Regions from separate parts of the Peribacillus sp. Bi134 genome, predicted to be linked through region 3. Evidence: riboswitches for the same ligand, from Rfam matches in the RefSeq annotation. Region 3 holds a riboswitch; each other region holds the start of a gene.
What was found. A riboswitch is a leader RNA that binds a small molecule or an ion and turns the genes downstream of it on or off. The one in region 3 is predicted to bind cyclic di-AMP.
Positions count from the first base shown of each region.

Region 1: it holds a riboswitch for cyclic di-AMP, as region 3 does, so the genes downstream of both, LQ188_RS18765 (TrkH family potassium uptake protein) here and LQ188_RS21005 (APC family permease) in region 3, are expected to answer to the same signal.
Region 2: it holds a riboswitch for cyclic di-AMP, as region 3 does, so the genes downstream of both, LQ188_RS26130 (cation:dicarboxylase symporter family transporter) here and LQ188_RS21005 (APC family permease) in region 3, are expected to answer to the same signal.

Region 1 is NZ_CAKKLN010000008.1:76,657-85,055, forward strand. Features, by position in the region: gene LQ188_RS18740 (VanZ family protein) at 1-425, opposite strand, end outside; gene LQ188_RS18745 (ABC transporter permease) at 1,002-2,018, opposite strand; gene LQ188_RS18750 (ABC transporter ATP-binding protein) at 2,015-2,740, opposite strand; gene LQ188_RS18755 (TetR/AcrR family transcriptional regulator) at 2,858-3,457, shown strand; gene LQ188_RS18760 (hypothetical protein) at 3,670-3,861, opposite strand; cyclic di-AMP (ydaO/yuaA leader) riboswitch at 4,193-4,335, shown strand; gene LQ188_RS18765 (TrkH family potassium uptake protein) at 4,488-5,813, shown strand; gene LQ188_RS18770 (TrkA family potassium uptake protein) at 5,837-6,493, shown strand; gene LQ188_RS18775 (STAS domain-containing protein) at 6,635-7,468, opposite strand; gene LQ188_RS18780 (class I SAM-dependent methyltransferase) at 7,827-8,399, opposite strand, start outside.
Region 2 is NZ_CAKKLN010000019.1:3,470-11,868, forward strand. Features, by position in the region: gene LQ188_RS26105 (efflux RND transporter permease subunit) at 1-1,095, opposite strand, end outside; gene LQ188_RS26110 (TetR/AcrR family transcriptional regulator) at 1,285-2,163, shown strand; gene LQ188_RS26115 (YegS/Rv2252/BmrU family lipid kinase) at 2,296-3,189, shown strand; gene LQ188_RS26120 (hypothetical protein) at 3,320-3,982, shown strand; gene LQ188_RS26125 (efflux RND transporter periplasmic adaptor subunit) at 3,997-5,256, shown strand; cyclic di-AMP (ydaO/yuaA leader) riboswitch at 5,458-5,605, shown strand; gene LQ188_RS26130 (cation:dicarboxylase symporter family transporter) at 5,777-7,036, shown strand; gene LQ188_RS26135 (class I SAM-dependent methyltransferase) at 7,096-7,839, opposite strand; gene LQ188_RS26140 (hypothetical protein) at 8,054-8,399, shown strand, end outside.
Region 3 is NZ_CAKKLN010000009.1:153,083-161,481, reverse strand. Features, by position in the region: gene LQ188_RS21025 (GNAT family N-acetyltransferase) at 78-545, opposite strand; gene LQ188_RS21020 (NAD(P)H-dependent oxidoreductase) at 968-1,513, shown strand; gene LQ188_RS21015 (SDR family oxidoreductase) at 1,579-2,364, opposite strand; gene LQ188_RS21010 (RhaT/GlcU family sugar-proton symporter) at 2,380-3,234, opposite strand; gene LQ188_RS21005 (APC family permease) at 3,497-5,323, opposite strand; cyclic di-AMP (ydaO/yuaA leader) riboswitch at 5,462-5,608, opposite strand; gene LQ188_RS21000 (GtrA family protein) at 5,955-6,410, opposite strand; gene LQ188_RS20995 (glycosyltransferase family 2 protein) at 6,370-7,392, opposite strand; gene LQ188_RS20990 (DUF6044 family protein) at 7,408-8,399, opposite strand, start outside.

The sequences.
Region 1 (8,399 bases), on a different contig from region 3:
TTAGCTGAGGGCTCTTTCCCTTCCCTTGACAACAAATACAGGCCGAATGGAATGAACAGCCCTACATTGGCGCTAAGGTTATAAAATGACACAAGCCAGTTCATTTCGTTCGATAAATATGAAAGAATCGTAGAAAAAGGAATCAAATTATACGAATATACCTGCCCTTCCGGCCGAAAGAACAGCAAAACCAATAATGATAAACTGTAACTAAACAATGCTGACTGCCATAAAGAGCGCGGAATTCTGACCGTTTCACCTCGAAAATAAAGAACCGCAAACGAAACGAAAAGAAGTATACAACACCAGACAACCATGATTACCAAAGGATTCAAATATAATAGAAGCTGAAGAAAAAAAGGTAAACCGCACAAAAACATTGCTTGCGACAGCAAAAGGGAAAGCATGACCGATTTTAGAGACATATAACTCCCCCTTTCTATTTCTTTCCAAATCAATTCATATCCTTATATCCTAGGACAACTTTAACAGCCCGTCAACAAACTACTTCAAAGGGAAGCTTTTTAGAATGAATCAACCTATCGGAAGGATATTTCGTCCTTCATCCCCGATAATTCATTCGATGTGTGGGTTTATTCGACCTACATCCGGATAATCCGACCGATGTGTGGGTTTATTCGACCTACATCCGGATAATTCGACCGATGTGTGGGTTTATTCGACCTACATCCGGATAATTCGACCGATGTGCGGATTTATTCGACCTTACTCCGGATAATTCGACCGATGTGTGGGTTTATTCGACCTACGCCCGGATAACTCGACCGATGTGCGGATTTATTCGACCTTACTCCGGATAATTCGACCGATGTGTGGGTTTATTCGACCTACATACAGATAATTCGACCGATGTGCGGGTTTATTCGACCTTACTCGGATAATTCGACTGTTGTGTGGAATAATTCGATCTTCTTCCAGTAAAACAAAAAGCCGCTTCCTCACTTTCCAGGAATCCGGCTTCTTTTGTTAAGTTGTTGATTTCATAGTGCTCGGTATTTTTTTAAACTAATGATATTGATGGTGATAAAGACGACGGCAAAGGCCAGGAGAATGAGCAGATCCATTGAAATCTCATTGAACGTGAAGCCTTTGTACATAATGCCGTTCATGGCATCAGAAGCGTAATAGAGGGGCATGATCTTGCCGATTTTTTGGAGCCAGTCTGACATGCCATCCAATGGGAAAATCCCTGTAAAGAAGACTTGAGGCACGATGACCAGCGGAATGAATTGTACCATTTGGAATTCAGATGTCGCGAAACTCGATAGCAATGTACCAAGCGATAATGCAACGAGCGCGACCAGTATATTCGTCAGTAAAACGAGCCAAATGGAGCCAACAAGGACGATATCCAATACATTGACAGCATATAGTACGACAATTATTGTTTGAATTAGAGCAAATAAGCCATATCCGATCACATAGCCCGCTACGATTTCGTATCTTTTAATCGGGGTGGCAAGCAGCCGTTCCAAAGTACCACTTGTACGCTCCTTCAAAAGCGCAATCCCCGCTATTAAAAATACAAAGAAGAAAACGAAAAAGCTGACGAGCATCGGACTGAAGGTATCAAAACCCTTTGTGTTGGCATCTCCGTAAACATATTTCTCCTCAATTGAAGGAGTGTTTTTTTCATTCCCTTGCAAGCCTTGCATCATTTGCATTTGAACGGCTTTTGCCCGGGTCGGTTCGTCGTTCAAAAGTGTGAGATTAATTTTCCCATTTTCAACATGCAGCCAGCCATCCGTATTCTTTTCAATCATCTTTTCCTGTGAGAATTCCTCAGCAGCCGACACTTGAAAATCCGCTTTTTTCAATGCTTTAACGATCGTTTCATCACTGCCTGTAACAACGATTTTCAAATCACTTGCTTCTGTATCGAAAATAAAATACATGAGCGTTAAAATGAGCAAAGGAGCTAGGAAGAATAAAGCAAGCGTCCTTCGATCCCGGCGCATCTGCTGAGTAATTCGAGTAACAAGAGAGGCAATTCTCATTTTAAGCCGCCTCCAATCCTTAAAAAAACATCATCAAGCGTTTCCACGGCAAATTGTGTTTTTAAAGCAGCAGGGGTTCCTGCCGCGATGATTTCACCTTCACGCAGCATCGCCAGTTTATCGCATCGTTCCGCTTCATCCATCACATGCGTCGTGATGATGATCGTCTTATCATCTTCATTTCTTAAACGCTCAAGTTCCTCCCAAATCGATTGTTTCAGCAAAGGGTCTATTCCTACTGTCGGTTCATCCAAAATGAGAATCTCCGGATTTTGGATGAGTGCAACCGCCAGTGACAGACGGCGTTTCATTCCCCCGGAATAATGCGCAACCCGAACGTTCAAAACATTCGTCAGCTGTACGATTTCAGCTGCATATTGAATGCGTTCCCTTCGTTCCTTTTTCGAAAAACGGTATAGTTTCGCAAAAAATTCGAGATTTTCAGCTCCCGTCAGTTCTGTATATAAAGCATCGGACTGTGCCATATAGCCGACATCCATTAACAGTGCTTCATTTGGCACTTCATGATTCAGAACCGTGACTTTACCCGCATCAGGCTTAATCAATCCGACAATCATTTTAATCAAGGTGGTCTTTCCGCATCCGGATGGACCTAATAAGCCAAAAATTCCGTTTTTTTCAATATTCAGGCTTAATGGCTGAATGACCTTCTTCTGCTGAAAACCCTTAGCAATTCCATCAATGGAAATCGCATTTTTCATGCACACACATCCTCCCTCTTTAATTAACACGGTGTTGAGTGTATCATCATTCTAAGGTAGCATTCGTACTAATACAATCAACACATTTGGAAAAATGTTTAGTAAAGGAGACATTCCATGGCATCGATTCATGAGGATATGGTACAAAAGACGAAAAAGCAGATACAACATCATTTTATTGCACTTGTTGAAGCAGAGGGGTTCTCACATGTATCAGTGAAGAAAATTGCAGAGCGTGCCAACATTAATCGGGGCACATTCTATTTGCATTACACAGATAAATATGAATTGATGGATCACTTACAGCAGGAATTGTTAAATGAACTTCAAACCCGCATTACTGCCATTTTGCCGAAAGAAGCTTTTTTGGCTCTTCATCAACAGCAACTTTACCCGCCTTTCGTAGCTATTTTTCAATTCATCAGTGAACATGCCAACGCATTAAGGGCCATTCTTGGTGATCAGGGCGATCCCTCTTTTGCCAAAAAAATAAAGCGAGTATTCGGTGAAATACTGTTGGAGCGTTTGATCAGCCTGCATCCAGCAGCTAAAGATGAAGCATTCCGCATGTATATGCACGCATTCCTGACATCGGCGATTTTAGGGGTGATTCAGGAGTGGCTAGAGAATTGTGAAGAACAAACGGCGGAACAAATGGCGAAAATCCATTTTCAAATCTTGAACTTCATCAGCCAATTGCGCACATTCATCCAATGAACGATTCATTAAAGGCAGGTTCCATCAACATGCCTTTAAATCGGATTACATTTTTTCCTTCGCTTTTGCCTCTAAATAACCAACGCAAAAAAACTCATTATAATAAATGAGTTTCAAAGCAAAACAAGATATGGATTTTTCGCTCAGCATTCCGGATAGAACACAGGGAATAAATAATTGAATACCGCTAATGAATGTTGGATGCAGTTGATTTACCTTAGGGAAAACAATTTTAAGAACGGATTCTTTTTCTTATCCGTTATCCTTAACTCATCCATGATGATTTGATCCTCATGATCGGCTATCCATTTCCTTAGTGCATCTTTATCCTGGCATTGTGTTAAATATGTCTGGCCACCCTTGCCTGTAGCATTAATAACATATCTATTGAACGTCTTCTCCATAATTGCCCGCCTTTTTAATAAAATGTCTTGAATCTTTAAATACAAATGCAATGCTTTTTTCTTTATCATTTACAAAAGAAACATAAAATATATGTTAGAAAATTTTGATTGGCACCGCATGTTCTGCTTGAAATTATTGAATAAAGTACATCGATGCCGGTTATCATAATTGGATTAATCGAACCTATCATAATGTGCTAACTAATATTTGTCAATACGTTTTCTAAATGTAAATAAAACGTAAATTTTCAGTTTTGTTAAAGAAATATTTTTTTACGATTTAGGGGTTTACAACTGCTAAATGATGGGAGTAGAATACGTTTATCAATTTAATGCATTTCGGCCAAAACTCATGGAAATTGAGTACGGAGGACCCAATCATTTGGGGTTAATTCTGCCTTGCAGAAGGGATGAGATCAGCTCTTTCGCCATCCTACCCGTCAGCTAACTTCGTCGGCTAAAGCGAAGGAGGTCATAAGACCGCCTATTTCGGGAGCTTTTTTTGCACGCTTTTTGTGGCAATACAGCTATTCGATGTTTTCGCAGGTCTTTTTATTATGCCTTTAAAAAGATTCGAAAAGCAGATTGATGATTAAAAGTCATACAGTAGGGATGATCATTTGAGAATGACAAAATTGGATCCGCCAAAAATACTTGTACTTGGCTTTGCCATCCTGATACTTATCGGGGCCTATTTATTGACCCTGCCGATTTCCACAGAAAATGGCCATGGTCTTTCTTTTCTGGATGCTTTATTCACCTCGACTTCCGCTACATGTGTAACAGGACTGGTCGTTGTGGATACGGGATCGACCTTCACCACTTTTGGTGAGTTGGTCATCTTAACACTGATTCAGGTAGGCGGCTTAGGGTTCATGACATTTGCGACGTTTATCTTTTTCCTTTTAGGCAAAAAGATTTCTTTAAAAGGCAGGTTACTCTTGCAGGAGTCCTTAAATAATCTATCCATGGCAGGTGTAGTCAGATTAGTGAAACGGCTTTTGGTTTTCACAGCCATCATTGAAGGCATTGGTGCCCTTATTTTATCGATTCGCTTTTCTTTTGACATGCCAATCGTTAAAGCGGTCTATTACGGGGTTTTTCATTCCATCTCGAATTTCAATAATGCCGGCTTCGATTTAATGGGGGAATTCAGGAGTTTGACCCCATATGTATCGGATCCATTCGTAACCCTTACCGTCGCCTTCCTCATCACGTTTGGAGGAATAGGTTTTATCGTAATGAATGAACTATATGAATATCGGAATACCCATCGTTTATCAGTACATACGAAGATCGTTCTAGCGACTAGCTTAACCCTTACGATTGCCGGAGCAATTTTAATCTTTCTATTCGAGTTCGGCAATGCCAAGACATTGCAGCCTTTATCTTTCATGGGTAAAACGCTGTCATCATTATTTCAATCGGTATCACCAAGGACGGCAGGCTCCAATACGCTGAATATCCCTGATTTAACTCAACCAACATTACTGCTCATCATTTTTCTGATGTTCGTCGGGGCATCACCCGGATCGACTGGCGGCGGGATTAAAACGACTACATTGGCGACGCTTGTCGGTACCGTTTGGTCACAGATTAAAGGAAAGGGTGATGTGGTATTATTCCGTCACCGCATTGTGAATGAAACGATTTTTAAAGCATTATCCGTTACATTCATTGGCGTATTCATGGTTTCAATCATCTCCATTCTGCTGACCATCACTGAAAGCGGAACTGACTTTTTGATGATTTTGTTCGAAGCCACTTCAGCTTTCGCCACCGTGGGACTTTCAATGGGTTTGACCCCGGAATTATCACCGGTCGGCCGGATGCTCATCATTTTCACGATGTTTGCAGGACGTGTTGGTCCTTTGACTTTTGCCTTTGCTATCGCCATGAGGCGCAAGCCAGATCCATTCCGACGTCCAAAAGGGAAAATCATGATTGGTTAATAATGAATGAAGGAGCGTAAAAGATGGGAAAACGACAATACGCCGTGATAGGTTTAGGCAGATTTGGAACCAGTGTGGCCCATAGATTATATACGGCAGGCCAAGAGGTTTTGGGTATTGATGTGAACGAGGAAAGAGTCGAGAATGCGGAACTGAACGTTACCCATGCAGTCATGGCGGATACGACCGAAGAAGAGACATTGAAAGCAATCGGAATCCGTAATTTCGATTGTGTCATCGTAGCCATCGGAAATGACATGCAATCGAGCATTTTAACTACCTTGCTTTTAAAAGAGCTTGGGATCAAAAAGGTCATTGCCAAAGCACTTAATAAAAATCACGGTCAGGTGCTCACAAAAGTAGGTGCCGACTGGGTCATCTATCCTGAGAGGGATATGGGGGAACGGGTCGCGAATCAGCTTCTTTCCCCTAACATGCTGAACTATATAGAGCTCTCAAAAGAATATAATATCGAGGAAATCATCCTCCCCATGAGCATGAAGGGAAAAAGCCTCAGGGAGCTTGATTTACGGGCAAAATATAATATCAGCGTCATTGCCATCGTGAGTAATGGGGAAATTATCATAGCACCCTCACCGGATCAGGATATCCATGAAAAAGATATGCTTTTATTGGTTGGCAATAAAGAAGATCTAGCCTTCTTTGCCAATATTGAATAACTGGCAGGTGCCAGCTCTTTCTTCATTGAGCCTGATACCTTATTTTTGAATGCAAGCATTATACATACGAGAAGATCGCCATATGGAGGTCTTCTCGATGAAATTTATAACGAGTATTCCCATGCCCTGGATATGTATGTATTATTTTATCGTACTGATCGCTTGGGCAAGAGTGGACTTTATCGTCACTTTATCAAAAGGCAGTTGAAGCTTAACGGCAGTCATGGCTATTTCCGGCCGAAGTCCTGAAAGGGTTGTTTGAATTCCGATCAAATGTAAGGATTCAATCAATTGTGACAACTGGTGGGCGGATGCACTATCAATTGCATGAACGCCCGAGAGGTCAATGAAAAGCCTGGTGACATTTTTTTCAGCGCACTTTTGTAAGGTGTTTTCAAGCAAGGACATGCCCCTCGCCGTATCAATATCGCCTATCAGGGGAAGTAACGCCGTACTATCTTTAAGTGAAATGATGGGAGTGCTCAATTCATCGATCGTTGCCTGTTGGGCTTTCATGATTTTATTGGCATACCTATGATTCGCTTCCGTAAACTTCTCCATCACTTCGCTGAACACCTTCACCACTATCCGATACCAGGAATTTATTTCCGCCTGCGTATAGTTTTCTCCTTGCAATCCCACAAACCGGTCAACATAATCCAGGTATTGCTCTTGCGTTCGAGAAAACTCCCTCAATATAAAATAGATGGGTGTGTTTAAATGCTGCTCATCCTGACCGATATCTTCAATCCACTCACCAAGCTGCTCAAAGAATTCCCTCTCCTCTGTATCAAAGACCTGAAAGAAACGTAAATGGAATTCATTATTTTGCTGCTTAAGTTTTTTAATCACATTGGGATCGGGTGAGCTGTAAACCCCCGCCTTATCGTTTTTATTCAATGTTGCGTACCATTCCTCAGTCAATTGTGCTGCCACACCCAATAAAAAGGAATATAATTCTTTATTTCTGTGCATAAACTCCTCCTAGTTTTTTATAAAAAGCAGTTGAATCTTACCCTGAAATCAGCATTGTCAGGGTATTGAAAAATTATCAACAAAGTAAGCATCGAAGAAAACCTCTTCCATACTTAAAAATTCTTATGATCTAAAAACCCAATGGCCCCTCTTTCCATATACCTTCCCAGCTGTTTTTGAAACCATACAACCACTGTTTTTCAAAAAAAAATTCAGTAAAACCTTCATCTACTATTCTGGTTTATCTATTGTTATAGTTTACCATTTTAAAATATTGTTAACAAATTATCCCTTTTCTTATAACAAAAAAAGGACCTGATTCCAGATCCTCCTTTTAACCCCCATTTTGACTTTATAATTACTTTTTCATAAATAAGGCCGTCCATAAACCTTGAACCCCAAAGGTTTGATCCGATTTTTCCATTTTCCTCATCTTCCGTATTTCCACCACTTCAAAATCCTTGAAGATCTTTCTGAGTTTTTCTTCCGTAAAACCTAATCCGCCTTTAAGGCTTCTTTGCCTATATACTTCCCAATCTGAAATATCGGCACCACCCAATATGCCGCCCTCGACAAAACAGGTAATCGAATACAATCCCTTAGGCCTTAACGCCTTTTTCACCATGTCCAAATAATTGATCCTTCTATGTGGAGCAATATGGTGAAAACAACCTGAATCAAAGACGAAGTCATATTGCCCTTCCTCAATGTCCAAATCAAATATATTCCTTTGAATGAAGTTCACATGGACATTTTTATCTGACGCTCGTTCTTTTCCCCATTCAAGGGCTTCCTTCGAAAGGTCCACCGCATCAACGGTAAAGCCCTTTTGAGCAAGGTAAATGGCATTTCTTCCAGGTCCGCATCCAAGCTCAAGAACCTTTCCCGGCCGGATTAACCCACAATCAAAATATGTAACCAAATTTTCATC
Region 2 (8,399 bases), on a different contig from region 3:
ACAGCCGAAGAGTGCCTTACTGATCATGGTTTCAACAGAATCTTTAATCGGTTTAGCTTGATCGAGCGTAGTGTGTACACTTACGCCTTTAAACTCTTCTTTGAAATTAGAGGCTTCTTCGTTTACTTCGTCTACGATTGCAACTGTATCGGCATCAGGTGATCTTGTAACCTGGATTCCAATCGATTCGCTACCGTTTGTTCTTGAAATCGATTCGGCCTTACCGGTGATTTTAACATCGGCAATTTCTGATAATTTGACATTTTGCATTTGGGCAGGACCTGTTGCCATGTCAGGAGTTGATTGATTGGTTTCCGGTCCGGTTTGTGCTGGCGTTCCTGTTTGAGAGCCGCCGGTTAAAGGTATCTTTATATTTTTCAGGTCTTTTAATGTGGAGATGTTTCCATCCACAACGATCGTTTTTTCTTTATCATCAAAGTTATATATGCCAAGCGGCATGTTTACGTTTGCGGCCTGGATAACCTTCTTTACGGTATCTTCATCGAGCCCGTATTGAGCCATCTTTTCCTCGTCGAATACAAGGCTGCCTTCATTTACTTGTTGTCCGGAAATTGATACGGATGTCACGCCGTCAATCCCTTCAAGTTTAGGCACCAACACCTCTTCGACGTTTTTTGTAAGAGCTGGTAAATCAGACCCCTTATCTGTTACACTGAGTGCGACGACAGGAAAAGCGTTTAATTCTAATTTAGAGACGCTTGGGGCATCCACTCCCTCAGGCAGTTCTAATTTCTCTAAAGCTTCTTTCACTTCTTTTACAGCGTCGTCCATATCCGTATCATAATCATATTGTAACTGGACGGAAGAGGCATTAGCCATGGACGAAGAACTGACTAATTCGACTCCTGGCAAATTTGTTACTTTCTGCTCAATCTGGTCCGTAAGTTTATCTGCTACTTCTTCAGGTGCAGCTCCAGGATATACAGTGGAGATGCTTATTAAAGGAGTCGAGATGCTTGGAATGGTTTCTTGTTTCATGTTTAAACCTGAGTATAAACCAGCTGCAACGATGATGATCGTAAGCAACCAGATTGCCAATTTATTCTTTAATGAAAATTTAATTATTGAATTCAAGCTTGTACCCTCCATACATAAAATTGTGACTATTCGGTCATAGACTCAAATATATAGTATATGGATTATGATTGCAACAGATAATATCCGCTAGTGTTAACGTTGTGATTTCAAGGGTTTTGGGATACAATTTGGGAGATGTGACCCATCGGTCACCAAAGGATAAATTTAAGAGATGGGATGAATTTGATGAAAGAAAAAAATAAGATGATCATAGATAAATCTGTAGAGCTTTTCGCGGAGAAAGGCTATCATGCCACTTCCGTTCAGGAAATTGCTGAAAAGTGTGGGATAGCAAAGGGGTCTTTTTATAATCATTTTAAATCGAAGGAAGAATTACTGGTCTCCATTTTTAAATTTTATTATGAAGCGTTGACGGACTCATTGCTTGATCTTGAACTGGATGCTTCATTGTCCAGTAAAGACAAGTTCATGAGGCAAATCACAGTTCATATTGAGCATATGACGGGAAATACCAATTTGATTCAAATGATGATGCAGGAACAAATGGTTCATATCAGCAAAGAACTAGATAAATTTTTACATTATATCCATGAAGAGGGCTTGATTTGGTTCAAGCGTAAAATCATTGAGTTATACCCGGGACTTTCAGCTGATCTTTTGCCGGATTGCACCATAATTTTGGACTCACTTTTCAAAGGATATATCGGAATATTGATCAGGAAACAAAATGCTTTTGATGTGGAATTATTACCTAGCTTCATATTGAACCGGATGGATTCAATTATCGCAAGCCTGCAGAACATGGAAGATCCATTATTGAAACAATTTCCCCTACCGGGATGCTCGATGCGGGATATGAGCCCAAAAGAAGAAATCCATTCGATCATCGTCAGGATGCTGGAAGTGGAAACACGTAAAGAAGAGGGAATGGATACACGTAAAAATATGGAAGCTTTAAAGGTAATCCAGGAGGAATTTTCAAAAGCTAGTCCAAGCCCGATCATCTTGGAAAGTCTTTTGTTATTTTTGGAAAAAAATGAAAAAAGGAGTCCCTTGTCTTCAAAGCTTATCTTGATGATGAAGGATTATTTGACAAGTATATGAAAGCTTTACCGAAAGGGGCGTATAGCCTCTTTTTTTTCATTTGATCTTAATGAGTTTCAAAAGCGGAGGTTTAGGAAAAGGTAAAATTGAAGGGAGGAAGACCATTCTTTCAATAATATGGGGGCGAAAATCATGCGATGGAAAAAGGGAATGCTGATTTATAATGAAAATGCCGGTAATGATAAACTCGAAAGGAATCTTGAGGGTTGTCTTCCGATAATAGCTCCACATATTGATGAGTTTCTCATTCTGCAAACGAAGGAAAAGGGCGATGCATGCCGTTTTTGCTTGGAATATGGTGAAGACATGGATGTAGTTTTCGTATTAGGAGGAGATGGAACGGTACATGAGTGTGTAAATGGCCTTTCGCCGCTTCCGAGGCGGCCCCTGTTTGGGGTTTTACCTGGAGGGACTTGCAATGACTTCTCCAGAACATTAAAGATTCCTCAAAATGTTCGTCAAGCTGCGGAAGCATTAGTGAATGGCAAAGTTCGTTCAATTGATATTGGGCAGGCCAACAACGATTATTTTTCTAATTTTTGGGGAGTAGGGCTTATTTCAGATGCATCAAGCAATATTGATGAGCAGGAAAAAAGCAGGTTTGGTAAGATAGGATATTTATTAAGTGCTATAAGGACAATTGGCGAGAATGCTCCCTTTTCCTATAAGCTAAAATATGATGGGAATGTTATCGAAGGGGAAGCGGTTATGATTTTGGTTTTGAATGGTTGTTTTATCGGCACCAATTTATTGCCCTTTCCCATGATTAGTCCGGATGATGGACTCTTCGGCGTTGCCATCTTGGAAAATGCAAGCCTTGGTACATTTTTAGAAATAATAGCGATGAAGCGTTCATGGACACAAAATATGATCTCTGACTCTGGGGTGACTTATTTAAATGCCGATACCCTGACCATTGAAACCAAGAGGCCGCTTGATGTGGATATGGATGGAGAGAACTATAGACGAACCCCTGCACGCATTAAAGTCCTTGCCCGACATTTGTCAGTATTAACTCCAAATTAGTATGGTGGGATTAAATATGAATGGGAATGATTATGTGTTTTTTTTGTATATTCATTCCTTATTTCTGCAATTGTTTCCAAAATAAGATAAAATATATGAAGATATATCAATTTTTGCAGGAGGACCACATATGGTGTACCAGGTCAGATTGTTAAAGGGCATTTTAGAGCCTCATCGGAGTCGTTATCAGCTTCAAAATGCAGAGGCAGTCACAAAGCTTGGATTGAAATTACTATTTTTATATTTTCTTAGTCTTATAGTATTCGCCATTGGGGGATATTTTGGCATTGGTTCAGAATCATTCTCCAAAGAAATCACGAAAATGAGTGCCGGTGAATTCGAAGCAGCAAAGCTGCTGATTATGAGCGGCAACATAATAACAGGCATAATCGACCCTTCCATATACATATTTTTATCAGCTCTATTCTTTTGGATCGTTACTGATATCCCATATATAAAATTAGTCATCGTTCAAATGATTCTTTTTGTTTTGCAATTAGTGGAAAAAACATTACTGATTCCTCTATTCGTATTAATGGATATAGGCAGCGATGCCAATCCATTTTCATTGGGGATCATCAGTCAGTATTTTCTCAGAAATGATTATTTCATTCACTTTTTCAGCGGAATCACCATTTTTCAATTTCTTATTATTGCTCTGCAATATTTTTATTTAAAGCAGTTTTCAGAACGAAATAGTTATTTGGTCCTTTTAATGATTGTTCTATTCTATCTGGCCACATGGTTTGTTAAAGCCTTTTTAGCATACATCCAAGTAGGCGTATTTGTATAAGGCGGGTGAAATGAATGAGCGGGAAATGGAAAATTGCAGCGGTCTCCATTGCGTCGATAGTCTTAATAACCGTTAACTTATACCTTATTGAAAAAAAAGAAAGCAAAGTGGAACGAACTGTTTTCGTTGAAAACTGGACTAAGGTAAAAAAAGATACAATTACGGATACTATTCAAACAAATGGGGTAATTAAACCTGTAGAAGAGTATGATATCTATTTTGACACCAAGAAAAATGATTTTAAGAAATTCCTTGTTAAAGAAGGCGATGAGATTACGGCTGGCTCCTCGTTGTTTGAGTATACGACGACCGAACTTGATGCTCTTAAAGCGAACTTGGAAGCGGAGAAAACGGCAGCTGAGGGAGAAATTGCAGGTATTGAGGAATACATAGGGAAGTTGAGGTCCTATCAAGGGACCATGACCAGTAATCCTGAAAAAGCAACCATTGATGAATCGGTGGAAAAAAACTTGAAAATTGATATAACAACAAGTTCCTCAGATCTTATTAAAAGTAACATTGAGCAAGAAATGTACAAGCAGGAACTGGAAAAAAACAGCTTGAATGAAAAAGTGAAAATGCTTGAAGCTAAAATAACTTCAATTGAGGAGCAGTCCAGTGCGATCGTGTCAACGAGTGAGGCTGATGGTGTAGTTAAAAATATCAATAAAAACCTGAGTAATCCCATTATATCCATCGTTTCAACAAATATGGCAATTGAAGGGGATTTCTCTGAAGAGGAAATGAAAAAGGCTGAAGTGGGCATGACTATAAAAGCAAGTTCCTCTGATTCAAAAAAGGCATTGAAAGGGACGATAGGTCGCATCCATTCCTATCCCGCTGAAGAGCCGTCATTAAAAAAGGATAACAGATTTCCATTTCAGGCACTAATCGAACCGGAAGGTGAAGAAACGGAAGCTTTGTTGGTGGGATCCAAAGTGAATCTTACTGTAATAACCAATGAGAAAGCCGGTGTACCCTCAATTCCTATAGAAGCCATAAAAAACCATAAACAGCCTTATATTTACAAATTGACTAAAAATGGCTATGTGGATAAACATTACATTACAAAAGGGCTTAAGGCTGAAGGGAAGCAAGAAATCATAAACGGACCGTCGGTAGGTGACGTCATTCTAATGGAGCCGGATGTGTCGAAGAACCATTCTTATTTCATTACCCCAATCCAATTTGGAAAAGTGAAGGCAGCAACTTATAAAAAATTCACCTCTAGGGAAAAAGTAAGATATCTGTTACTTGGCGTATTGGAAAAATAACCGCTTCTTTCATCAAGAGAGGTGATGTCAAATTAGTGATTAATTATATATCAATATAACTTATATTATTAAAAATCGGGAAGAGTAATTATAGATACAATAGTCTCTAATGCAGAATATTCAGACATATTTAAAGATTTTTTCTAGAACTAATGCGAATAAATATTTACAGATTATCATTTTTAGTATAATATTTTATTATAAGTTAACTCGCTTAATCTTATTCCAAGAACGGGGGACCCATTTTTGTGGATTTTATCCGCTAGGGGTGAATTCAGAAATGAAAGGGCATTTGTGTTTCCAATTCCTAACCCGACAGCTAACCTCGTCAGCGTCTTTAAGGGAACATGTGTGAATATTCACGCCAATAAGAAATCGACACATGAAGTGTCTTTTTTTTCGGCGTAAAGACAGAGTTTTTCAAAAAAGAAAAATTACTTTCTTTTATTAGTATCTTGTTTCCCTTACCGAGACAAAAATGTTTTTGCATCAAAGACTTTATGGAAGGTGAGGAAAGTAAATGAAGAAATTCAAATTAAGTTTAGCTAGCCAAATTTTCATTGGTTTAATTTTAGGGATTATCGTTGGTGCCATTTTTTATGGTAGTGAGACGGCCCAAAACTTTTTACAGCCATTCGGAGACATTTTCCTACGAATGATTAAAATGATTGTAGTACCAATCATTGTGTCAAGTCTTATCGTTGCAGTTGCAGGTGTAGGCGATTTAAAATCAGTAGGTAAACTTGGAGCTAAATCAATATCATACTTTGTTGTAGTAACTATGATAGCGATTGCTGTTGGTTTAATTTCAGCGAATATCATCCAGCCTGGTGTTGGTGTAAATATGGACAAGCTAGAACAAACTGATATTTCTACCTATGTTGATACAGCAGAAACTAAGCAACATGAATCGTTCGTAGATACAATCGTTCACATTGTGCCATCCAATCCAGTTAAAGCCATGGTAGAAGGCGATATGCTAGCGATCATTTTCTTCTCCGTGTTGTTTGGACTTAGTATTGCGGCCATCGGTGAAAAGGGTAAACCAGTATTCCGTTTCTTCCAAGGTGTAGCTGAAGGAATGTTCTACCTAACTAACATGGTCATGAAATTCGCTCCTATCGGTGTATTTGCACTAATCGGTGTGACGATCTCCAAATTCGGTTTGGAATCTTTAATTCCGTTAGGAAAGTTAGCGCTTTCTGTTTACGGAACAATGATTTTCTTTGTAATAGTCATTCTTGGTCTTATTGCGAAATTTGTCGGATTCAATATCTTTACGTTGATTAAACTTCTAAAAGAAGAATTGATTCTTGCTTTCTCTACTGCAAGTTCAGAAGCGGTTCTTCCTAAGATCATGGAAAAAATGGAAAAAGCGGGATGTCCGAAACATATTGCTACATTTGTTATTCCGACTGGATATTCTTTTAACCTTGATGGTTCTACATTATACCAAGCGTTAGCAGCTATCTTCATCGCTCAAATGTACGGAATCGATTTAAGCATGTATGAGCAAATTACGCTAATGCTAGTGTTAATGATCACATCCAAAGGGATTGCGGGTGTACCAGGTGTATCTTTCGTAGTTCTTTTAGCGACATTGGGAACTGTCGGTATTCCTGTTGAAGGTCTAGCATTCATTGCCGGTATTGACCGTATTCTTGATATGGGACGTACAGTAGTAAACGTTATCGGTAATTCACTTGCGGCAATCGTTATCTCTAAATGGGAAGGTCAATTCAACCCGCCTTCCAAAAAAGAATTAGAACAAGTTTCTTAATACAAAAAATCCAGAGTGAAATGTCACTCTGGATTTTTTTTGAATTAAAATGCGCTTCCTTACTTTTGGACGATCCAGAAGCGGCAATCGGAAGAGAAAGCGATGACATCATCATTTTCATGGAATAATTCACTTCGATAAAAGCTTTCGATAACTTTGAACCGTGCTTCTTCCAGGCATTCAAGTACTTCAAGTTTAGTTGGGATATGTAGGTAAGTATCTTCTTGAAGCGTCTTTCCGGATGTGAAAATATCCCCGAGTTCATAAAGCCTCTCATCTTGTTTACCAACACACCAAATCATTTCCTCTTGCTCCCAGAAGTTCAGGTAATTTTCGTTTTTATCACGGTCATGTGTTGTGAAAATGAAGAGCCCTTTAGGTTTTAAAATACGGTTGATTTCTTTTAAAGCCAATGTGCGGTTTTTTCGCTGGGGAATTTGCATTAAACCATTAAAAGCGAAGATTGCTTTATCGAATGATGAGTCGTTGAAAGGGAGGTCGGTTGCATCGCCAAGGATAAAGGGTATGTCCAGGTTATATTCATGGGCTATTTTTTCGGCTTCATAAAGCATGGCAGGAGTCAGGTCGATTCCCGTTAGATTTTGAAATCCTTTTTTATATAGTGCGAAGGTGGTCCTTCCTGTACCGCAACCGATATCAAGGATTGCATCTTCCTGATTTAAATATTTTTCGAATGCATATTTCTCTGATTGCCACAGACCTATTTTTTTAGTTGCATCAGCATAGACGGAAACGGCTCCATGAAAAGAATTAATGATAAAACCTTTTTCAATTTTATCCATGATTTAATCCTCCAATCCTTCATTCTTACTATAATATGGATACTTTGAGCTAGTCGAGTGTGTCCCTTAACATTTGGGTTAATATGGAGTACATGTTTCGCATTATTCACATGGTGCTGATGATGATTAATATTGGGGGTTATATAACTTACGTGAAAACCCAAAAGTTTGGTAAAATAATATTATTGATTAAGAGCTCGGAGGGGGTCAGGTTATGAAGAATGATAGCAATGATATCTTATATATGTATATGCAGGCTTCTGAACGGTTTGTCCTTTTTAATGGACTCAATTTTCGTGAATTCGTCTATTCGCTGCCATATACGTTGGATTCCATCTTATTATTGAAACATGAATTCAATGGCGGGGAATACAATTTGAATGTCCTGCTAGAGAGTGCTTCATCTGAAGATATTGCGAAGCTCGTTAAAGAAAATGTCCGGGCATATGGAGATTTCTGTTGGATCGATTTTGAAGAAAGAGAAGGGTTGGATGAATTGGATGGAAGGGAAATAGCGGAACTATTATATTTAGGGCATGCAAAAACTCATCTGGATCCTC
Region 3 (8,399 bases):
TTTCATCGGTTAAAATATTTTCACAGTATAGTGATTGACACTTTTAAATTATATTAATATAGTTTAAATTTTATATTCTATAATGATTTGCCCATTCTCCATACTGGGTATATTTCATTTTCTTCCCTTATCTTCATCATGCCTGAATTCTTATATAAGCGAATCGCCCTTTGATTATCCGGAGAAACCCTTAAATGATATTCGGATACATTAAATCGCCCGAAAAAGTTTTCTGCATAGCGAACCAATTCCTTGCCAAGGCCTTTACTGCGGTATCCGGGAATAAGATAAAATAGATCTACATAGCCGATCTCAGTTCCTTCATACGCCCGAATTCGAAGTTCCATTTGCCCAATCGGTACTTGGTCCTTTTCAATGATCACCTGCCCCCCCGGGAATTTACGGACCCTTTCTTCCATTCGTTGCAGATATGTATTTTCATCTCCAAAACCTGCCTCAGATCCAAAACTTACAACAAAGGAATCTTTCCTGAATTTAATGATAATATCTTTATCTTTGTTCGTATCAATGGTACGAAAGATCAACTTCATCCTCTCCTATCATTTTAGTAAAATAGTTTTCAAGCAAAAAAACTCATTTCACTTACGGTCTTCATGATATTTCATTATTTACTTTTTCAAGCGTCTTATTTCATTTTCTCTGAAAGGATTTTTCCTTAATCCCTATAGGAATGGCCATAATATTAAATTAAAAACAAATGCAATATTGTTTGGTGAGTTCTAGTAATGGGGATTGGATTGGCACAAACAAATCTATTTAATTTTCGAGTCTAACTTTGCAGGGTAACCCTAAGTGAATGAATGTTCGAGAGGAATTTGTTTATTAAGCTCTAACTCAACTTTTTTCCAAGCATCCTTTTTCCCTTTCATTTACATTCCAATTATAATAGGTAAGTGGAATACATTTACATGATTATCCATTATAAAAATCATTGGAGGTATTGAAGATGAAAGTTGTTGCAATAGTGGGAAGTATCCGTAAAGAGTCTTACAACCTTAAGCTTGCCAAATATATTCAATCTAGATATCAAGATCGGTTCGATCTCGAAATATTGAACATTCGGGATTTACCTTTTTATGATCAAGATATTGAAAATGACCCTCCATCAGTTGTAAAAGAATTTAAAAGCAAAGTGGCCGAAGCAGATGCAGTTTTGTGGGTAACTCCTGAATACAACGGTACGATTCCAGGTGTATTGGGCAATGCAATCGATTGGTTATCACGTGTCGATAAAGTCTTGATCGGCAAACCATCATGGATCATGGGTGCTTCAATGGGGCAATTAGGAACGGTTAAAGCTCAATTGCATTTGCGTGAAATCTTATTCGCAATAGGCATCGCCTCCCCACTCCTTCCAGGGAATGAAGTATATGTTGGTGCAGTGCATGACAAAATCGATAACGAAGGCAGGCTTACACATGAGTCGACTGTCCAGTTTATCGATACGGTCGTCGATAATTTCATTAGCTGGTATAATCATCATACTCGTTAATGATAAAAAAAGACTCCCAGTAGGTTTGAGCCTGCTGGGAGTCTTTTTGCATCATTAAACAAAATTCATCCTCTTCCCGCCTGGAATGCAGGGTATTTCGTCATTCCTCCGTCAGCGAATAGAGTGATGCCCGTTACATAACTGGACTCTGAAGATGCCAGCCATGCAGCAACCGCAGCAATTTCTTCAGGCTTTCCGATATACCCCATCGGAATCATGCTTTCAAGATCCTTTTTCTTTTCGGGATCTTCAAGCTTGTCGGCATTAATTGGCGTGGCGATGGCTCCAGGACCAATGCTGTTCACACGGATTCCCTTTGGTGCATATTCAAGTGCCAGTGTCTCCGTAAGCAGCTTCACCCCGCCCTTGCTTGCAGCATAGTGAACGAATAAAGGCCAGGGAATCATCTCATGTACACTGGACATGTTTATAACATTCCCTTTAATGTCGTTCTCGACAAAATACTTGATAGCTTCACGGCAGCCCAAGAAATTTCCCGTTAAGTTGGTATTGATTACCCTATTCCAGTCGCTTAACGGCATCTCGTGAGACGGAACCGGATTTTCAATTCCTGCATTATTGATGAATATATCGAGTTTCCCGAAATTCTTTATCGCTGATTGAACAAGATTAATCACATCTTCTTCAACGGTGACATCGCCTTTTACTGCAATTGCTTCCCCGCCATTTGTTTTGATTTCCTCCATTACACTATCTGCTTCCTCTGATTTAGTGCGATAATTAACCACGACCTTTGCCTTTTCCTTGGCAAAGCGAATGGCCATCGCTTTCCCTAAACCAGTGGATGAACCGGTTATAACAACGACCTTACCTTCTAAATCTGTATACATTTAATCACCCTCCAATTAACTTTTTGCCATCCCGAGCATAATCCCAGCAATGATGATCAAGATAATTCCGATTATGATTCCAATTAGTTGGCGTTTCGTTTTCTTTTCACGTAAAATGATGATCCCGCCGAGAGTTGAGATGACAATGCCCATTTGCGAAAGGGAAAAACTAGTGGCCACTCCCACACGGGGCTGGGATATGAATAAAAACATATTCCCTGCAGCCCATATCAATCCCGGAATGATATTGCGAATCGTATATTTATTAAACGGTTTATGTTTAAAAGTCAATAACAGACCGCCTATCACCATCCCTATCGCTTGAGGGAACAATGCTGACCATCCATCAACATCGAAAAGACGGGCCACGACCACATAAACCAAATAACCGAATGTCGAGATGAGGAGAATAACAATTCCTTTCTTCAAGTTTCCCGATTTGCCCTCTTTTGATTCTTTATCCTCCAGTGAGGTCAAGACGATTCCTATAATAATGAAAACTAATGCCAAGACGCCTAAAATGATCGCTTTCATTGTGGACCATTCGTTAAAAACGATGACCCCGAATAAAGTCGTTGAAATGAGCTGCATTCCAGTAGATATCGGCATCGTTTTGGATACTCCCATTAAATCAATGCTCTTAAGCTGATTAGCTTGTCCAACGGCCCAAAACAATCCGGAGACAACCCCGACTCCAAACACGAGAAATGACAACTTAATATCGGCAAAAATATAAACACCTATTGAAAAAATCAATGCGCCAATGGTTGTACCCAGTGTTTGACTATATGGCCCACCCCCGAGTTTCACATTAAATAAAACGATGCTTCCCCAGAATAGTGCCGGCAAGAGAGCTAATAATATATCCATATTCAACCCCCATATATGTAAGTTCAAAGCTAATAAATTTCATTTTGTCTTCTTTTTAATATGTTCGCTTTATTTGAATTGACCCTTGGTAATTTTATGAAGTGTTTTTGCGAAAATAGTGTTCAACACAAAGAAAGCTTCCGATGCTAATAAATCGGGAGCGTTTAGTTGGAGAAAAGACAGCTGTACTGCTGTCTTTTTTTATAAGATTATAAAAAAAGCAAACCTTATGCAGGTTTGCTTCCAGTTATAGATATGGAACTTATTTCTTCAAATGATATGGCACTGTCGTAACAACCACATTTCTTTTATAAAGTAAGTAGGCGCGAATCAGTAAACTTGATTGATTATGAAGTATATTGTGCCAGCCCTTCTTCGGAATGAATTGGGGGATGACCACCGTAACTTTATAATTGGATTCACTCGCCTTATGTTCAACTGTATCCACAAATTTAGTTAGTGGCTGAATGATACTTCTATAATAAGAATTCAGTGTAACGAGCCTGACATCCGGCTGCCACTTTTTCCACTTTTCTCCGAATTTCTTTTCATCTTCTCTTTCAAAAGCAACATAAACGGCAATGACCTGATTTGCTGAGAGCGATTTTGCATAATTTAAAGAGTTCTCAACCACATGAGTTATACCTGCCACAGGTACGATAATGATATTTCCTTCAATTGGTAAGATCGGCTCGCATGTTGTAATCCTTAGTTGGTCACCAACTGCTTCATAATGCTTTTTAATCCGATGAAAAATTAAAATGATGATAGGTAAAAAAATCAAAACAGGCCAAACCTGAGTAAATTTGGTTAAAAAGAATATCATCGTGACGATAAAGCTAATTATGGCACCAATTGAATTTATGGTTAATTTCATCATCCAGCCTTTTGGCTTTTCGCGAACCCATTTAACGATCATGCCAGTCTGGGACAACGTAAATGGAATGAATACCCCTACCGCATAAAGCGGAATGAGATTTTCAGTATGTCCTTCAAATGCGACAATCAAGATGATGGATGCAAGTCCCAGTATGATGATTCCATTGGAATACCCTAATCGGTCCCCTCTGATCGTAAACGCCCTTGGTATGAATTTATCCTTCGCAAGATTTACCGCAAGCAGAGGGAAAGCCGAATAGCCAGTATTGGCCGCAAGTATCAAGATCAGGGCAGTCGTACCTTGAATGAAGAAATACATGAAATTCCGTCCAAAGATCTCTTCAGCAATCTGGGAGACGACCGTTACCTCTGCGCTGGGAACAATGCTTAAATAATAGGCTAAAAATACGATTCCCGAAAATAATACAGCTAGCAATGAACCCATCGCTATTAAAGTTTTCGCAGCATTATTCGGGGCTGGATCTTTAAAGTTCGGGATTGCATTGGAAATTGCTTCTACTCCTGTCAAGGCGGAGCTTCCTGATGCAAATGCTCTTAGCAGTATAAATAAACTGATGCCCGCTACCGGAGTCCCGATTGATGTGTGCAATTCAGGTGAAACTCCTCCTGTTAAAATCTTGTAAATTCCAACACCGATCAAGATGAACAAGGCTAAAACGAATAGGTACACCGGATAGGCCAAAACAGAGGCTGACTCCGTAACCCCCCGAAGGTTCAGGATTGTAAGTAGAATCACGAATATGATGGCAATGACGACATTATAGGAATGCAGGCCAGGAAAAGCGGACGTGATTGCATCCGTACCTGCAGAGACACTTACAGCCACAGTTAATATATAATCTACCAATAAAGATCCTCCAGCTATCAACCCTGGATTGACTCCTAAATTGTTTTTTGAAACCACATAGGCCCCCCCGCCATGCGGATAAGCGAAAATGATTTGTCTATAAGACAAAATCAAAGCAGTTAAGAGGATCAATACTCCGATCGCGATAGGGATGGAATACCAGAATGCTGCAGCACCGACCGTGATCAGGACGATCAATATTTGCTCCGGCCCATATGCAACCGAAGACAAAGCATCAGAAGATAATATCGCCAAAGCCTTTGTTTTGTTAAGCTTTTGTTCACCAAGTGCATTTGACTTTAAAGGTCTCCCAATCAAGAACCTCTTTATAGAAGATAACATCAAGATTTCACCACCATAGTTAATTTATAAGTTTATGTTACCCAGCTGTAGCAAAAAACTAGACGAAACACAAAAATGCCTACAAGTCATAGCTAAATAGACCTGTAGACATCAATTTTTTTGTCTAACAAGCTCCACCTTCCTTCTCATATAACGCTTACGAGGTTAGCTGTCGGATTCGGACCTAAGAGTAGCCCTACCTTTTTAAAAAGGATTCACCCCCTGGATTGTAAACAATCCCAATAACGGGTCCCCCGCACCATAAGGTTTAAGCGATTTAGAAATATGAAACTGTTGATTATCATACTCCCGTGAAATGGAAATGTAAATGAAAATTTTGCTCAAAAATAAATAATTCTTTGTAAGTGAGGTTTTGTTCTTGGCTTATATAACATAAGTCATGCAATGACATGATTCGAAGGTAGGAAAGGAGGTAAGTAAAGGTCAAAATCCAGGGGCCAATTAACAAAAGGTGGTCCGAAAAGGAAAAAAATCACCTTCATGAAGAATGCGATGAATTAACCAGATCTGCCCCAGCTCGGATCGTCATTAAAAGGGTAAACTTGCATTAAATATCAAATTCCGCTTTTATTCCCGTCCAATAGGGGCACTATTCCACTGATTCACCTAATTAGTTCCTTCCTTCTTGAATTGGTCTCAGATTGCTTTTTTTAAAGACAAAGTATTTCTGGCCAATATAGTTAAGCACGGTATAAAAGATTGTTCCTATGAGAACAGCCAAATTTTGTTGTATGGATAAATGGACGGATCCTTCCAGTGATTCCGCAATGGCTTGGCCTATAGAATAAGCGGCGGAATAACAAATAAGGATGACGCAAAAGAAACGGGCAACTCCTCGCCGCCATTCTATATCACTTTTAAAGGTAAAAGTCCTGTTCAAAAGAAAACTCGTTACAGCTCCCGTTCCATTGCCGAAAAAGGTGGAGACCCAGTATGATAATTCAAGAACATTCATAAGAAAAAGCATGATGGAAAGTCCAACCGCTGTATTGACTATTCCAACCAATAAAAAGCGGATAAAGGAGTTAGTGTGTTTTAGATAGTTTTTCAATACTGTTCCGTTCATTGTCTAGTTGCTCCCGTTTTTTTAAATCGAGCGGATTAAATAAATCAAGATCAACAATATATTTAGGCCGGCGTTTGGATTCATTATAGATTTTTCCGATATATTCCCCTATCAAGCCGACAGCAATCAACTGCAGTCCGCCGATCAACCATATGGAGGTGATTAATGAGGTCCAACCAGTTTCGGTCTGCCCATAAAACTTTAACCATAAAAAGTAAGACCCAAAGAGTAAGCTAATGAAAAAGGAAAGACATCCTAGCCATAATACAAGCCGGATCGGTGTAACTGAAAAGGAAGTAATGCCATCAAGCGCAAAAGCAACCATCTTCTTAAATGGATATTTCGTTTCCCCAGCCAATCTTTCTTTTCGGTCATAATAAACAGAATCCGTCTTAAACCCAATAAGCGGGACAATCCCCCTTAAAAAGAGATTCGTTTCATCAAATCGTTCCAACTCCGCGATCGCCCTTCTGCTCATCAGCCTGAAATCGGCATGATTATAGACAAGGTTAACCCCCATCTTGTTCATCAATTTATAAAAACCAGTTGCAGATGTTCGTTTAAAAAATGAATCAAGGTCCCTTTTCTGGCGGACACCATATACGATTTCACATCCTTCATTGAATTTCCGAATGAATTCAGGGATGACTTGAATATCATCCTGTAAATCTGCATCAATGGAAATCACACAATCCGAGGCTTCCTTGGCTGTAAACAATCCTGCCAGGAGTGCATTTTGATGTCCTGCATTCCGGGAAAGCTTTAGCCCGCGAACCAATTCATTATTGATCGTTTCCTTATAAATGATCTTCCAAGTTTGATCTTTGCTTCCATCATCAACCAGCAGGACTTTACTTTGACCAGAAACAACGTTTTCTTCGACTAATCCCCTCATCAATCCACAAAGCTGGGAAATGGTATCCTGCAAAACGCTTTCTTCGTTATAACAAGGTACAACAATCGTTACTATCGGTGAATTCATTCTATTCCCCCCTTTTCACATGACTCTGTATAAATGAATTTTCCATTTGCTTCCTTTCTTTGTGAAAACCCCATCTAGCACCAATCCATTCTCCTTCGCGTTGTTGATTGGGATGGCAGAAAATATATATTTGCCACCTAATCCTTTAAAGGCATCCATATTAAGATCCAAATTTTCCAGCTCTTTCTTCGAGCCTTTCTTGAACATATAATGCTTCCCAAGCTCATCGGTAAATAGGTAACAACGTCCTCCCCATTCATCAAAGTAGATTCTGATGTTTTTATTCTTAGCCAATTCGTTTTCAATTATTTGACGAAATTGATGTTTGTAAGAAAGCGGATAGAAATTGTTATAGCTATCGAGCGTGTAAAATCCATTAAATTGTGCGATTGCAGGATGCAGCCCTATGCTAGCAACACGATACTCTTCCTGTGGAAGGTCAATATGATCTTTTATTTCCTGGAAAAGGCTTTCTGAATAGAACTCTTTAAAAGATGGTTTTTTATTGTAAGTGATTTCTTCATTGAAGCCCATTAAGATCATAATTTGGACGGCGATGAAAATGGAAAGGGTTTTCTTAGCATAATCGCTGTGTTCCCAAATGATTTTTATCGCGAGGGCAAAGCCCAAATAAATCACCATCGGCCTTAAAAAGTGAAATCTGGCAAAATTAAAGGTATCCAGGGTGTGAAACCTTTCAGTCAAAGGAACCCAGCCTTTATAAAACCAGAATGCGTACCATGCTGAGAGTATAAAGTTCAAGCCGAATAAAAATACATATACCTTTTCCTGTCGCCACAGTTTTTTGGTCAGAATGATATAAAGGGCAAAGACTGTAATCGGCAGGATAATAAGCGCATGTACAGTCATGACATGCGTATGTCCAAGAACGAAATTTTTGAAAGTAAGCTTGATGACCCAATCGAGCGGCAGCCTTGCGTGAAAATATTCATCTCTGCTATTTGGCTCCGAATCAAAAATGAATGAAGACACCAAACGGTACTCCA